2 regions of the Mesorhizobium sp. M7D.F.Ca.US.004.03.1.1 genome follow, and region 1 is predicted to be linked to the other one. Evidence: riboswitches for the same ligand, from Rfam matches in the RefSeq annotation. Region 1 holds a riboswitch; the other holds the start of a gene.
The links. Region 1 has a riboswitch for thiamine pyrophosphate ahead of EN935_RS08840 (YkoF family thiamine/hydroxymethylpyrimidine-binding protein). Riboswitches for the same ligand answer to the same signal wherever they lie in the genome.

Region 1 (7,627 bases):
CTGCGCGGGAAAATGCCGCTCGAAGCCGGCAAGCCCGAACTCGGCAAACAGCGGCGCGACGCGCGCCCGCGCCGCCTTGCGCCTGATGCCCTGCACTTCGAGCCCGAGCGTCGCGTTGTCGAGGATGCGTCGCCAAGGCATCAGCGCGTCGCGTTGCGGCATGAAGGCGAAGTGCCTGCCGTGGTCATCGAGCGGCGCGCCGTCGAAGAACATCTCGCCCTCGCCATGCTCGGCGCCGGTCAGAAGCTGGAACAGCGTCGACTTGCCGGCGCCCGAGGGCCCGAGGATCGAGACGAATTCACCAGCGTCGACACTCAGCGAAATATCGGCCAGCACATCGAGCCCGCCGAACGCTTTGCGCACATGCCGCAACTCGAGCCGGCTCATCGCCACGGCCTCTTCCCTGCGGTTTCCTTGCCGGCGCGCTCCCAGGGCATGGCCAGGCGCTGCAGCAGCACAGTCAACCCGAACAGGACAAGTGTCAGCGCGGCGCTGGCACCGACGGCGGCCAGCACCAGGTCGGGGCGAAAATTGTTCTTGGCGTTGAGCATGTAGATGCCCAACCCCTTCGCGGCGCCGGCATATTCGGCGAAGATGGCGCCGACCACCGCATAGGTGATGGAGATCCTCAGGCCAGCGAAGAAATAAGGCAGCGCCGAAGGCAGCCGCGCCAGCACGAAGATGCGCCAGCGCCCTGCCCCCATCGCGCGCAGCATTTGCCCGACCTCGGCCTCGGTCGCCTCATAGCCCTCGACCAATGCCACCAGCATCGGAAAGAAGGTGACCAGCGCCACCAGCATGATCTTGGGCGCCAGTCCGAAGCCGAACCACAGCACCACCAGCGGCGCAATCGCCACCAGCGGCAAGGTCTGGCTGACAATGAAGACGGGAAACAGCGCACGCCGCAGCGGCTGGAAGAAGTCGACCAGCATCGACAGCGCAAAGGCGGCGCTGAGCGAGCAGGCAAAGCCAAGCAGCGTGGCGCGGATGGTCGGAATGGCGTTGTCGACCAGCGCCTCGCGATTGAGCATCGCTTGCTCGAAGACACGCGACGGCGCCGGTAGTATCGTCGGCTTGATGCCGGAATAGCTGGCATAAAGCTCCCATGCCAGCAGGAGCAGCCCGACCGAGATAATGGCCGGTCCCGCCTTGACAAGAAGGCTCGCGATCGGGCGCGAAGCGACGGATGATGAGGCCACTGGAGATAACCTTTGACGGCCGCGCGGAGGCGGCGGCAGCTTCAGACCGCCGACGGGCTGTTGGCCGAGACCGTGACGTCGAGGGTTACGTGGCCGGCGCCTGGTCCGAAGCGGCAGAAAGCCTCGTCCAGCGCCGAAAAGATCGCGCCGGCATCACCGCGCAATTTCGTGCAGAAATGCTTGGAACGTTCATAGACGCCGGACTGCTTGAGAAAGTCGATGCAGCCGTAGATCTCGTCCATGTGGTCGTCGGTGCCCATCACATAGAGCGAGAACTGCGCTGCCGCCGGCTGGCCGGTGGCAGCTGCATTGTGCACCGCCGCGATGGCCGCATCCTTGCGCGGACCGAGTGGCCCGACAGGCCCGCCAAGTGCATCGGAGCGGCAGATCGGATCATCCGGCTCGCCAGGGCAGCCGCGCGAGATGGTGGCCGACAACACGCAATGTTTGCCGCTGCGCGCCGCCGCCACGAAGAGGTCGCGCATGGCGGGAAACAGCACTTCGGGCGGCCCGACCAGCAAGGTCGAGATGTCGTCGGTCTCGATCCTGAGCTTGTCACGCCAGGGATCGAGCGCGCCAAGCGCGCCAAGGATGACGCCGACGAAATCGTCGGCCATGGGATATAGGGAAATCTGTGCGCCTGAAAACATCGCCCGCCTCGCTCCGCTGGTATTACCCAGATCAGCTTCTAGGGTCTGTGGGCTTGCCGCCCCCGTCTCAGCCCCGACCGTACGGAGCACCCCTGTGGATGCGCGGGTTAAAGCACCATTCGAGCTGAAGTGAAAGCCGTTTTTTCAGCGCACTGCGCCAAAAGCATTGCGCCAGACATGGTGCTGCCTGAGCGGGATTATCGGGCACCCTCGCTGCCGCGAGCGGTTCTCTCCACAGTCGCGATGCAATCACCTTCGTGCACGCCGTCAACCACCTGACCGTGTTTGGCCGGCATGCGCATGCCGCAGGAAATCGACGAAGGCGCGCACGGTCGGCGGCGTATGGCGCTGCTTCTGGTAGCTGAGGAACCAGCCCGGAAAAGTCGCGCACCACTCATCCAGCAGCGAGACCAGTTTGCCGGCGTCGATCAGCGGACGCACCAGCTCTTCCGCCCAGAAGGCGATGCCGACGCCCTGCACCGCGGCGGCAACGGCCATGTCGCGGCTGGAGACGACCAGCGGACCATCGACCGCGACCGAGAACCATTGGCCACCCCTGGCGAATTCCCATGTGTAAAGGCCGGCGCTGCCCGGCCGGCGCCAGTTGATACAGCGGTGCTGGAGCAGATCCGCGGGTGCTGACGGTGATCCGTGACGGGCGATGTAGTCCGGCGAGGCCACGGCGAGTTGGCGCTGCGCGCCGCCAAGCGGCACCGCAACCATATCGGCTTCGAGAAATTCGCCAAGCCTGGCGCTGACATCATAGCCGGCCTCGACACTATCGATGGCGGCATCGTCGATCGTAACATCGAGCACGATGTCCGGCCATGTCTGATAAAAACGACCGAGCACCGGCTCCAGATAGGTGGCGGCGGCGACGCTAGGCATATGGACACGCAAGATGCCGGCCGGCGTGTCACGCAAGGCGGCGGCATCGCCGAGCGCCGCCTCCATCTCGGCCATGGCCGGCGCGAAGCGCGCGTGCAGGCGCGCGCCGGCTTCGGTCAGCGAGAGACTGCGGGTCGTGCGGTTGAGCAGGCGCAAGCCAAGCCGCGCTTCGAGCTGGCGGATCATCTGGCTGAGCGTCGATGCCGAAATCCGGAGATCTTCCGCGGCACGAGCAAAATTGCCATGCGCGACGACAGTGGCAAAGGCCTTCAGCTCCGCATAGTCACTTCCGCGCATTATGCCATATTCTCCAATGAGTATGATGGAATTCTATCGCATTTTCCGTAGGGGGTCTGCTGCCTAGCTTGAGGACATGTCTCGAACGTCGCCGATCATCGGCATCGAGCTCATCTGAATCTCCCTCTGAGCAGGAGCGACGAACATGTGGAAACTCAACGGAAAAATCGCCTTGGTGACCGGCGCCTCCTCCGGCATCGGGATGGCAACAGCACTTGCGCTTGCAGCGCAAGGCGCGGTCGTTGCCATTGCGGCGCGGCGCCGGCAGCGGCTTGACGATCTGGCCAAGCGCATCCGCGACGTCGGCGGCGAGGCGCTCGCGATCGGGGCCGACATCGCCGACGAGGAGCAGGCAACCGCGATGGTCAGTCGCGTGCTGGAAAGCTATGGCCGACTTGACATGCTGTTCAATGTCGCCGGCGTCGGCGTCGCGGCCCCCTTCCAGAACACCACCACCAGCGAATACCGGGCGATGGTCGACATCAACATTCTGGGTTTGCTCTATACGATCAACGCAGCGCTGCCGGCGATGAAACGGCAGGGTTCGGGCCATATCGTCATCGTCTCGTCGGGCACCGGCCGCTACATCCACCCTTCGGTCGTCTATTCCGGCACCAAGCACGCGGCCAGCGCCATGGCGGAATCGCTGCGCCGCGAAATCGGCAAGAACGGCATCCGCGTCACCGTGATCGAGCCAGGCGCGGTCAAAACCGAGTTCACGGCCAACATGCGCGATGACGTGCGCCTGGCGGTAGAGCAAAGACTGGGCGACATGGAACAGCTGGAGAGCGAGGATATCGCCGCTGCGATGCTCTACGCGGTTTCACAGCCACCAAGGGTCAACGTCAACATCCTGACGCTCTACCCGACGCAGCAGGCATGAAAACCCGCAGCCCGTCCCCAGTCGCGATCGATTGCCCGTGGCGTATGAAAGTGGCGCCAGTGGGCCTTATGGGGGGAAGCCTAACAGGGCGGCTAGTAGAAATGTTCAGTTTGGGCAGTTATAAGGTTTCGCAATTTTCTTATAACGCTTGAACTTGGGGGACGCGACAAGGCGCGCTGACTGAAGGTGTTTGGGATGTACGATGCGCCGCTCGACGACCTCGTCGAGCGGCAATGCATGGCGGCTCCGAACCCTACGAAACAGCCTTCTCACGAACCGGCAGCTTCCAGCCTGGCCTGACGAAGTGGCAGGTGTAGCCGTTGGGGTATTTCTCCAGATAGTCCTGATGCTCAGGCTCGGCTTCCCAGAAGGGACCGGCCGGCACGACTTCGGTGACGACCTTGCCCGGCCACAGACCCGAGGCATCGACGTCGGCGATGGTGTCCTCGGCGACGCGCTTCTGTTGGTCGCTGGTGTAGTAGATCGCGGAGCGATAGCTCATCCCGACGTCGTTGCCCTGCCGGTTGCGGGTCGTCGGATCGTGGATCTGGAAAAAGCGCTCCAGCAGCGTGCGATAGCTTATGATGGCCGGATCGAAATTGATCTCGATGGCTTCGGCATGGCTGCCATGGTTGCGATAGGTGGCGTTGGCCACGTCGCCGCCGCTGTAGCCGACACGGGTGGAGATGACGCCGGGATAGCGCCGTATCAAATCCTGCATACCCCAGAAGCAGCCGCCCGCAAGGACTGCGCGTTCGGTCGAAGTCGCCATATCACGTCTCCTCAAAAGCAAGTTGATCTCCCCATAAATGGGTATTCTCACCTGCTTCGTCCAGCGGACCGGCTGATCTGCTTCAGTTGCTCGGCCGGGCGAGGCTGTCGATCACACCCGGCAACTGCCTCACGCCGGGCGGAACGGCGGCAAAACTGATCGCCACCGGCGGCGCCTTGAGCGACCAGCTGAAAAGAACGGTCTTGACCGGGATGTTGTCCAGCCACGGCTGCAGCCGAGGTGGCACGCCGCGCCCAGGCCAGACCAGGAGTATGCCGTGGTCGCGCAGCCGCTGGCTGGTGATCCAGGGGGCGAGCCGCATATCGAGCTCGGTGAAGATCGACGGCTTGTCATAGGCATTCAGGCCCGCCAGCAACGCGATACGGGTATCGCCGCCGACGATGTCGAGCCGACCGGGCACCGCCGTGTGCCAGACGGCCTCGGCCTCATCCGAGATCTGCTGGGCCGGCCAGCACACGGCATCCATCCGGCCGCGCAAATTGCAGCTCGTCCAGCGGATACCCGCATATGCACCAGACATGCCGATAATGCAGACAAACGCGCAGATCGCCAGCCGTCGCATCTCGACGGCGCCGAGCCGATGACCCAGCAAGGCAATCGCCACAACGCCGACAAGATTGTACATCGGCGCGCCCCAGGCCTCGCCGGCGCCGGTGAACAGCGAAGCCACCATGACGAGGACCGCCGGGCCAAGCCCCATCCACACGACATAGACCAGCGTGCCGCGCCCGACGGGCTCTTCCGGCGCGGGCGAGCGCCGCAACAGCCCCGATATCGCCAGCACCAGAACGAAGCCGCAGAGCCCGGCTATCTGGACGCTGATATAATAAAAGCGGGAGCGATGGGCTAGCACCCACTGATCGCGCCAAGCGGCATAGGTCAGCGGCAGGAAATCCATGCGGTAGAGCTCGACGGCCAGCGGCGCTGCGACAGCGATGAAAACCGCCAGCCCAAGCCATGGCCAGGGCGTAGCCAGCCGACTGCGTGCCCGTGTGTCCGACAACAGCCAAATCGCGCCGAAGAGCAACAGCAGCCCGGTGGAAAATTTGGCATAGAGGCCGACGCCGGACACCAAGCCGAGCGCCAGCCACCAGCCCGGCCCGCCGCCACGGCTTGCACGCCACAGCAGCCAGCAGATGGCGGCCCAGAAGGGCATCTGCGCGTAGTCATGATTGAACTGCGGAGTGGGCCAGCCGAAGAAATACAACGACGGCATCAAAAGCACGGCGGCCAGCGCGCGCGTTCTCCCGAGCATGTCGCGGGCCAGCAGGTAGACGAAGATAAAGGTCGCCGAGACGACGAACTGGGCAAGCAGATATTGCGGCCAGCGGAACGATCCGGTCAGAAGATGGCTGGTCTCGAGCAGCCAGCCGGGAAGCTGCGGATGCTTGTAGGTCAACAGCACCCATTCGCGACCCCACATGAAGCCCTCGACGACATCGCCGGGCGGGGCGGCGTCGACAAGTGCCGGCATCACGGTCCAACACAGGATCTGCGTCAGGCATAAAATTGCCAGAACAGCTTCCGGATAACGGGGCAGATCCGACCAGATCGACGACTGGCGCCAGTCGCCTGGAACAGAACTGCCGACCGGCAGCCAGCCGTTCATGGGTTCATCGATTCGCGTCATGCGGTGGGTAAATCACATCGGACGGTTTTTCGAACAGCCCAGAACTCAAAGCTTACGAAAATGTATACTTAAACGACCATTGCAAAACCAAGATTGAGGCAGAGTTTCGCCTCACGATGCTGCCTCTCCCCTCACATGCAAGCAAGACGACAATGGAAAACGCCCTCCTGCGGCACCTCGAACGTGCCAAGCATGGCGCATTGGCCGTGATCGCGGCAGGCGTCGTTTGCGCCTGACCGGGCCCCCGGTCCCCCACCAACAAGCATCCAGGATTCAAAATGCGCCACCACCATGCCGTCATCCACTACCGTGCGCTCGACTTCTGGATGGCGCGCGCGGCCGTTCTGGTCATCATCTGCCTGCAGCTTCTGGTCATCAACAACCTCTCATTCGGGCCACGCTGGCTGGCCCCGGCGCTGGAGGCCGCCCTGCTGCTGCCCTTGTCGGTGGCCACGGCCTGGACCCAGGCCGCCACCCGAAAGGCGGTCGAGGATCACGAGTGGCATGCGATCGGCCAGTTTCGCGTGATGATCCGCAGGACCGCCCTAACCATGACCGCCATCATCAGCGTCATGAATTGCGGTTCGTTGGTCTTGCTGGTGCGTGCCTTGCTGGAGGGCCATGCCGGCAACAGCGGCACGACGCTGCTGATCGACGCCCTCAACATCTGGGTCACAAACGTCATCGTCTTTGCCTTGTGGTTCTGGAGCACCGACCGCGGCGGGCCGCCGACCTGCGGCCTCGTCAAGCTTGCGCAGGCCGATTTCCTGTTTGCGCAGATGACGCTGAACGACCGTGAGCTTCGCGATTGGCTGCCCGGCTTCGTCGACTATTTCTTCCTCGCCTTCACCAATGCGACAGCCTTCTCGCCGACCGATACCTTGCCACTCTCCCAACGCGCCAAGCTGCTGATGATGGCCGAGGCCATGATCTCGCTGCTGACCATCGCCCTAGTCGCGGCGCGCGCCGTCAATATCCTGGCTTGATCAGGCCAAAACGCAGAAAATAGCCCGCCCGGCGAACCGGAACGGGCTATTTTGGGTTATCTTCGACGGTTCGAGTGTCGCGCGAGAACGTGCCTCGGTAGTTCTACCAAGCAGTCGCCAACCGGAGACAGCAGCTACTCCTCCGGCGCGGGCTTGAACCTGCGCACCACAAACTCGAACAGGACGTCCGAAATCCACATGGCGCAGACGCCAATCAGGAAGGCGGCGGCCAGCGTGGTGGTATCGTCGGCCAGGTCAGGCATCGGCAAGCCGGTGATCCTGGCGTAGGACACCACCGGCA
Region 2 (6,260 bases), on a different contig from region 1:
AGGGCATGGGCGGCGCCCAGCAGCTCCATCATGGAACGCGCCGTCACCGGTCCGGCGCTCTGGCTTTCAATCATCGTCGCTCCGATCATGAAACGGTGATCGGTGCGCGGCACGGCATAAAGCGGAAAGCGTGGATGAAGCAAACGGACCGGCCGCGACAGCGAGACATCAGGCGTGCGAAGGATCAGCATTTCGCCGCGAACACCGCGCAGCCTGTCATCGGCCGCTGCCATTCCCATGCAGTCTATCTGACGGGCGAATCCCGAAACAGGCCGGGCGTCGCAGCCGAAGTGGAATTTGACACCCATGGTCGCAAGCTTGTCATGAAGTGCCGCCATCGCCGGGCGTGGGTCGAGGTGAGCCTCGTCGGGGAAGAGCAATCCACGCCGGAAGCGGCCGGCGAGGTCGGGTTCCAGGAGCGCAATTTCGTTTTCATCGACGCGCCGATGCCCTGACGTGCGACTGGCGAACCGGTCAAGCTCACCGGCATCACGCGGCGCGGCCACGACCAATGTCCCGGCCCGTGTCACCTGACCCGACAGCACCGCATCCCACCAGTCGGCAGCATCGCGTCCGAGATCCAGCACCGGCTGCTCCGCGCTTTCGCGCTCGCACCATGGCGCCAGCATGCCGCCGGCGAACCACGACGCGTTGCCACCAAGGCCATGCCGCATCTCGGCGACGGTGACCGTCGCGCCGCGGGCGGCGAGTTCGAAAGCGACGGTGAGGCCGGCAACGCCGGCCCCTTTGACGAGCACCCTCATGATGGTTTGGGAGCCTCTGGCACGACCGGTACGCCAGTCTCGTCCGCCTGCATGTAGAGATCGCCGCCCTCCCGGTATTTTGCCGCCATTGCCGCCATGCCTTCCTTCTGGGCCTCGGCACGGATGTCGTGGGAAATGCGCATGGAGCAGAATTTCGGCCCGCACATCGAACAAAAATGTGCCAGCTTGTGCGCCTCCTTGGGCAAGGTCTGGTCGTGGAAGGACCGTGCGGTTTCGGGGTCGAGCGACAGGTTGAACTGGTCCTCCCAGCGGAACTCGAAGCGCGCGCGCGAAAGGGCATCATCCCTGGTTTTCGCTGCCGGATGGCCCTTCGCCAGATCGGCTGCATGGGCGGCTATCTTGTAGGTGATCACGCCAATCTTGACGTCGTTGCGGTCGGGAAGGCCGAGATGCTCTTTCGGCGTGACGTAGCAAAGCATTGCGGTGCCGAACCAGCCTATCATGGCGGCACCTATCCCTGAGGTGATGTGGTCATAGCCCGGCGCGATGTCGGTCGTCAGCGGCCCCAACGTGTAGAACGGCGCCTCACCGCACACTGCGAGCTGCTTGTCCATGTTCTGCTTGATCTTGTGCATGGGGACATGGCCCGGGCCTTCGATCATCACCTGGCAGTCCTTTGCCCAGGCAATCTTGGTGAGTTCTCCAAGTGTTTCCAGTTCGGCGAATTGCGCCGCGTCGTTCGCATCGGCGATTGAACCGGGACGAAGGCCGTCGCCGAGCGAGAAGGAGACGTCATAGGCTCTGGCGATGTCGCAGATCTCCTCGAAATGCTCGTAGAGGAAGCTCTCCCGGTGATGGTGCAGGCACCATTTGGCCATGATCGAGCCGCCGCGCGAGACGATGCCCGTGACCCGGTCGACGGTCAGCGGGATGTAGTGCAGCCGCACGCCGGCGTGGATGGTGAAATAGTCGACGCCTTGCTCGGCCTGCTCGATCAGCGTGTCGCGGTAGACCTCCCAGTTCAGATCCTCGGCGATGCCGTTGACCTTTTCCAGCGCCTGATAGAGCGGCACCGTACCGATCGGCACCGGCGCATTGCGCACGATCCAGTCGCGGATGTTGTGGATGTTGCGGCCGGTCGACAGGTCCATCACCGTGTCCGCGCCCCAGCGGATAGCCCAGACCATTTTTTCGACCTCTTCGGCCATCGACGATGTGACAGCCGAGTTACCGATGTTGGCGTTGATCTTGACCAGAAAATTGCGACCGATGATCATCGGCTCGCTCTCGGGATGATTGATGTTGGCGGGAATGATTGCGCGCCCGCGCGCCACCTCGTCGCGCACGAATTCGGGTGTGACGAAATCTGGGATCGCCGCGCCGAAGGCTTCGCCGTCGCGTTGCAGCTTGCCGCGCATCACCTCGCGGCCGAGATTCTCGCGGATGGCTACGAACTCCATTTCTGGCGTGATGATGCCGGCGCGCGCATAGGCAAGTTGGGTCACCGCCTTGCCCTGCTTGGCCTTGAGCGGCCGATTGCGTATCGGAAATTCCGGTGTCAGGCGCTCGCCGGTGGCGAATCCATTGTCTTCCGGCCGGACGTGGCGGCCGTCATAGGCTTCGACATCGCCACGCGCCGTGACCCATTCGTGGCGAAGCCGGGCAAGGCCTTTTTCGATGCTGGTTTCGACTGATGGATCGGTGTAGGGGCCGGACGGATCGTAGACGGTGACGGGCGGTTCGCCGGCCGTCGGATGGACGGAAATCTCGCGCATCGGCACCCTGATCTGCGGGTAGAGGACGCCGGGCTTGTGGATTTTCCGCGAGGCGGGCAGTGGTCCCGTCGATACGGCGGGGGTGAGGGCATTCATCGTGAGGCTCCTTTGCTCATGCATTGGAGACCCAGTTCTGTGCCGGAAGGATGAAAAGACGCTTCTGTAGACCTGCTGCAACAGGACCTCGGGCGTAAACTCCCGCAAAGCGCTTGCACCGTCCCTACGCCAGTATGAACTGGATCAGGTTCAACGGGTCACTGCGCCGCGAAAGCCAGCAGTATCTCAGCCCCTTGCCGGGACTCCCCTGGTGAATGCCTTAGGTTGAACGGGCTGACGCTATCTTGTCAAGCGCATTCGGGCGCCTTCGGCCGGTGGCGACGACCGGCGGCCAGCCGGGCGGAGAGCTCGCGCATGCATCGGGGACAAGTCACGCCCCGTAGACCGGGGCTGAATGGCCAAAGCCTCATTCGCTTCGTGAAGGATGGAGAAACTGTATTGGCCATGTGCGCGTATCGACCAAGTAGCTCAGGCGGTCACGGATGTGGTTATTCTGGTCGAAGGTGACGAACGGCCTTGGGGGTCACCTCCTTTAGGATTCAGAGGTTGGAAGACGGCTTCTCGCGATCACGGCCATCAGGAAATACCTGTCTTCGGCTCAACCTCGACATGGCGTCCGATCGACCGCAGATATACAGCTATCTCGTTCATGAGATGATCGCGTTCGCCGTAGATTTCAGCAATCCTACGCAGCTGTGGCTCGACGGCCCTCCGTTGCGCTGGCGTGAAATCAGCATCGCCAAAGACGTATCCCAAGTTGCCAATCGCGCAAATTTTGCAGCCGGCGTCCACAACTGCTTGTACGAATGCCGGAATGTCTTTTTCTTGCATGGTCTTCATGTCGAACCTCTCGTGAATGGCGTGCTTGCGCCCCAATCTGCCTTTTCAGCGTGTCCTCTGGGCGGCGCAAGCCCTGAGCGTGACTGTGCACGGGCAACCTCGACTATCCCATCTGCCACGCTCTTTAGAATCGGTGGGGTCTGGTGATCGCAGGCTGGGCCACTCAAAAGCCTGCAAGAAGAAAGTCATGGCGACCATTGCTCAAGATCGCAAGGGTGCGTGCAAGACCTTCCGTTGGCAGTCATGCACGCTCGCTCAGAGATAGTCCGGCCGCGGAAATTCTCCCTTATTCGTAAGAAAGCTCATTGAGCAACTGGGCATTGAGCAACTGGGTCTCACGTCACGGGTCTCGTGTGCTTCACAGCCGAAAAATAGCCGCCGTGGCAATTCTCGAAAAGTGCAGGCTACCTCGTTAAGGACACTGCGGATGATCGTTCGCGCTTGGCAAAAGCGAACGGATTAGTCTATGGCTCTCGGCAGGGGGGCGAGTTATGCGGCGGGTGCGAATCCTTCAAGTAGGCGATATTCACTATCCGGACTGGCATCCTTCCTCTAGCAACATCGATGCCAAGGATAGCAAGTTCGCTCCGAAAATAACGCAGAAGCTACGCGCGTCTTCGCTGCGTGCCGTCTTGACGAAACTTCGGCGGCTGACGACTTCGAAGCCCTTGGATTCGATCGCCTTCATGGGGGATTTCACGAGCCGTGGCGACAAGACCTTCATTGCTTCGGCATTCCAGCATTTCACGTTGCTCTGCCGCGCACAGGGACGCAGTTCAAAGGCGCTTCCGTTGATATTCGTACCGGGAAATCACGATGTGAACCGTGATGACGCGCGCGAACTTGGACCGACTGAGAAATTCAGCGAAATGGCGAGTTTAGCCGCCCGCTTGGGTTGGCAGACCGTTCCCGTGGACCAACCCGTGCACTTCAGACTTCCGACAGGATCCGCAGGCGCAAACTTCATCCTCGTCAACACAGCGATAGGCAGTTGGGAGCTTCAAAACCTTCCCGCGTTCCTTCGTGATCGTCTCGAGGCACTCAGTCCTTCTACAGAGCCTCTAGATCTCGGCTCGCCGGACATCTCGGGACATTCGCCCGCGACACCTCCCAGCGATCCAGACAAGGAGGCGTCCGACGACGAGTATTACGGTCAGATGGACACGCCATACATCTCGCGTGAGATGCTTGCAGGCCTACAGGAATTGCTCCAGCAGCCCGACATGCGTTACGGCATCATAATCGGCCATCACAATCTGCTGCCACAAAAGACTCCGCGCATTACGCCATACGCGGAGATGCTCAACAGCGGATTTGTCAGAACTCAGCTGCTGCAGGGCAACAAGCCTATCGTCTACCTGCATGGACACATACATGCTGATCCGGTCGAGATCGTCAACGATCCAAGGTTTCCGGACGGCAAATTGATCTGCATCTCAGCACCAGAGATACAGTCAGGTTTCAATGAGCTCGTCTTCTTCACGACCGATCAGGGAGAGCTCGTCGGCATCCGACTTATACCCTACCGCACCAATGTCGCCGACGGGACGGTCATGGAAGGCGAACATTGCTTTATTTCGACCATGTCCAACGGCAAGGCCTTTCTGAACAACGACACGTTTGACCTGCTGCGCCGACTGCGCGACCATGCCACCAGGCGCGGGAATGGGTTACTCTTCTGGGACGAGATCACTGAGATTGCTGCCTCCGCCGAGCTCGGGCTAGATCTGGAAGACTCTCTTCTGATGCTCCAAGCGGCGCGCTTCATCGAGATAGACGGCCTCACCAAGGCAAACTCGGCTTGGCGCATTAAGGTAAGGGACGAATAGCGATGGAGAATCCGTTCGGCCCCAACAGGATCGAGTACGAAAGCCGCCCGATACTGTGGTTCAGTCAGAAGTCGGCGTTGATTTCTGCCGCCGCCAAGCCGGTCTTCGTCGCAGGGACGAGAGGCAGCGGCAAGACCAGCATTCTTCGCTCGCTTTCCACAGTCCATATTCTTGAAGACAAAAGTCTCTCGGACCAAGTCGGCAAGCTCGCTTGGTATGGCGTCTTCTTCCAGCTCAATGAGACATTCTCGCCCCTAATCGACAACGCCGTTCTGAACCTCATTCCGGAGCGGATACGCTTCGACACGGCCGCCGTGATCCCGCGGCAATTCGTAATCTTCTCTCACTATCTGGAGCTGAAGATAGTCGAACGCCTGCTCGAGAGCATCGGCCAGCTCAGACGCGACGGCCACTTGAAATACCGGGCCTCCGAAGATAGGGACGTCGCCCTGGCACTGCATCGCGAAGTGCTGCACTTCATACCCCAACCTGCCCGTCTCGACTTCTTCAGCATCGATGAGCTGCGGGGTGGGATAACCCGGTACGTCGACGAATGCTTCAACGCGTTCTTCTTTGCCGCCGATGCCGGAGCGACCGGCTTCAGAGCAACAGACCCTGGCGCGATCATTAACAAGGTCGCGACCGCGATCACTCCACTTTTAAATGGCCCATCTTTCGCCGGTGACAGGGCGCCCTTCTTCAAGATACTGATTGACGACTGTGAAGCACTGACACCGCTCCAACAGCAGTTCCTGAACACCTTGGTGAGAAAGACGCGCGGCAACGTGAAATGGGTCCTCGCCTACATCGGCGGCCTCTACGACACGATCCGGACGATCATACCCGGCCAGTCGCTCTCGAATGCTGACCGGGACGTCGAGAATCTTGATTCAGTCGATCCGAGGGAGTTCGCCACGCTGTGCGAGAACGTGTCGTCGCTTCGGCTGTACTATGCGCTTCCTGACCATCTGCGGAGTGATCTCGAGCGCAACGATGCGCTCAGCGCGTTTTCGCTCAAAAACCGGCTGGGGCGG

Region 2: linked by a shared signal. The riboswitch ahead of thiC (phosphomethylpyrimidine synthase ThiC) and the one ahead of EN935_RS08840 (YkoF family thiamine/hydroxymethylpyrimidine-binding protein) in region 1 are both predicted to bind thiamine pyrophosphate.

Annotation. Positions count from the first base shown of each region.
Region 1 is NZ_RZQG01000099.1:52-7,678, forward strand. Features, by position in the region: partial or broken gene EN935_RS08830 (ATP-binding cassette domain-containing protein) at 1-387, opposite strand, end outside; gene EN935_RS08835 (ABC transporter permease) at 384-1,199, opposite strand; gene EN935_RS08840 (YkoF family thiamine/hydroxymethylpyrimidine-binding protein) at 1,241-1,849, opposite strand; TPP riboswitch at 1,840-1,953, opposite strand; gene EN935_RS08845 (LysR family transcriptional regulator) at 2,117-3,034, opposite strand; gene EN935_RS08850 (SDR family NAD(P)-dependent oxidoreductase) at 3,180-3,917, shown strand; gene msrA (peptide-methionine (S)-S-oxide reductase MsrA) at 4,171-4,689, opposite strand; gene EN935_RS08860 (glycosyltransferase family 39 protein) at 4,772-6,319, opposite strand; gene EN935_RS08865 (hypothetical protein) at 6,619-7,326, shown strand; gene EN935_RS08870 (hypothetical protein) at 7,461-7,627, opposite strand, start outside.
Region 2 is NZ_RZQG01000273.1:330-6,589, forward strand. Features, by position in the region: gene thiO (glycine oxidase ThiO) at 1-764, opposite strand, end outside; gene thiC (phosphomethylpyrimidine synthase ThiC) at 761-2,596, opposite strand; TPP riboswitch at 2,700-2,816, opposite strand; gene EN935_RS16835 (hypothetical protein) at 3,134-3,397, opposite strand; gene EN935_RS16840 (metallophosphoesterase) at 3,889-5,226, shown strand; partial or broken gene EN935_RS16845 (hypothetical protein) at 5,229-6,260, shown strand, end outside.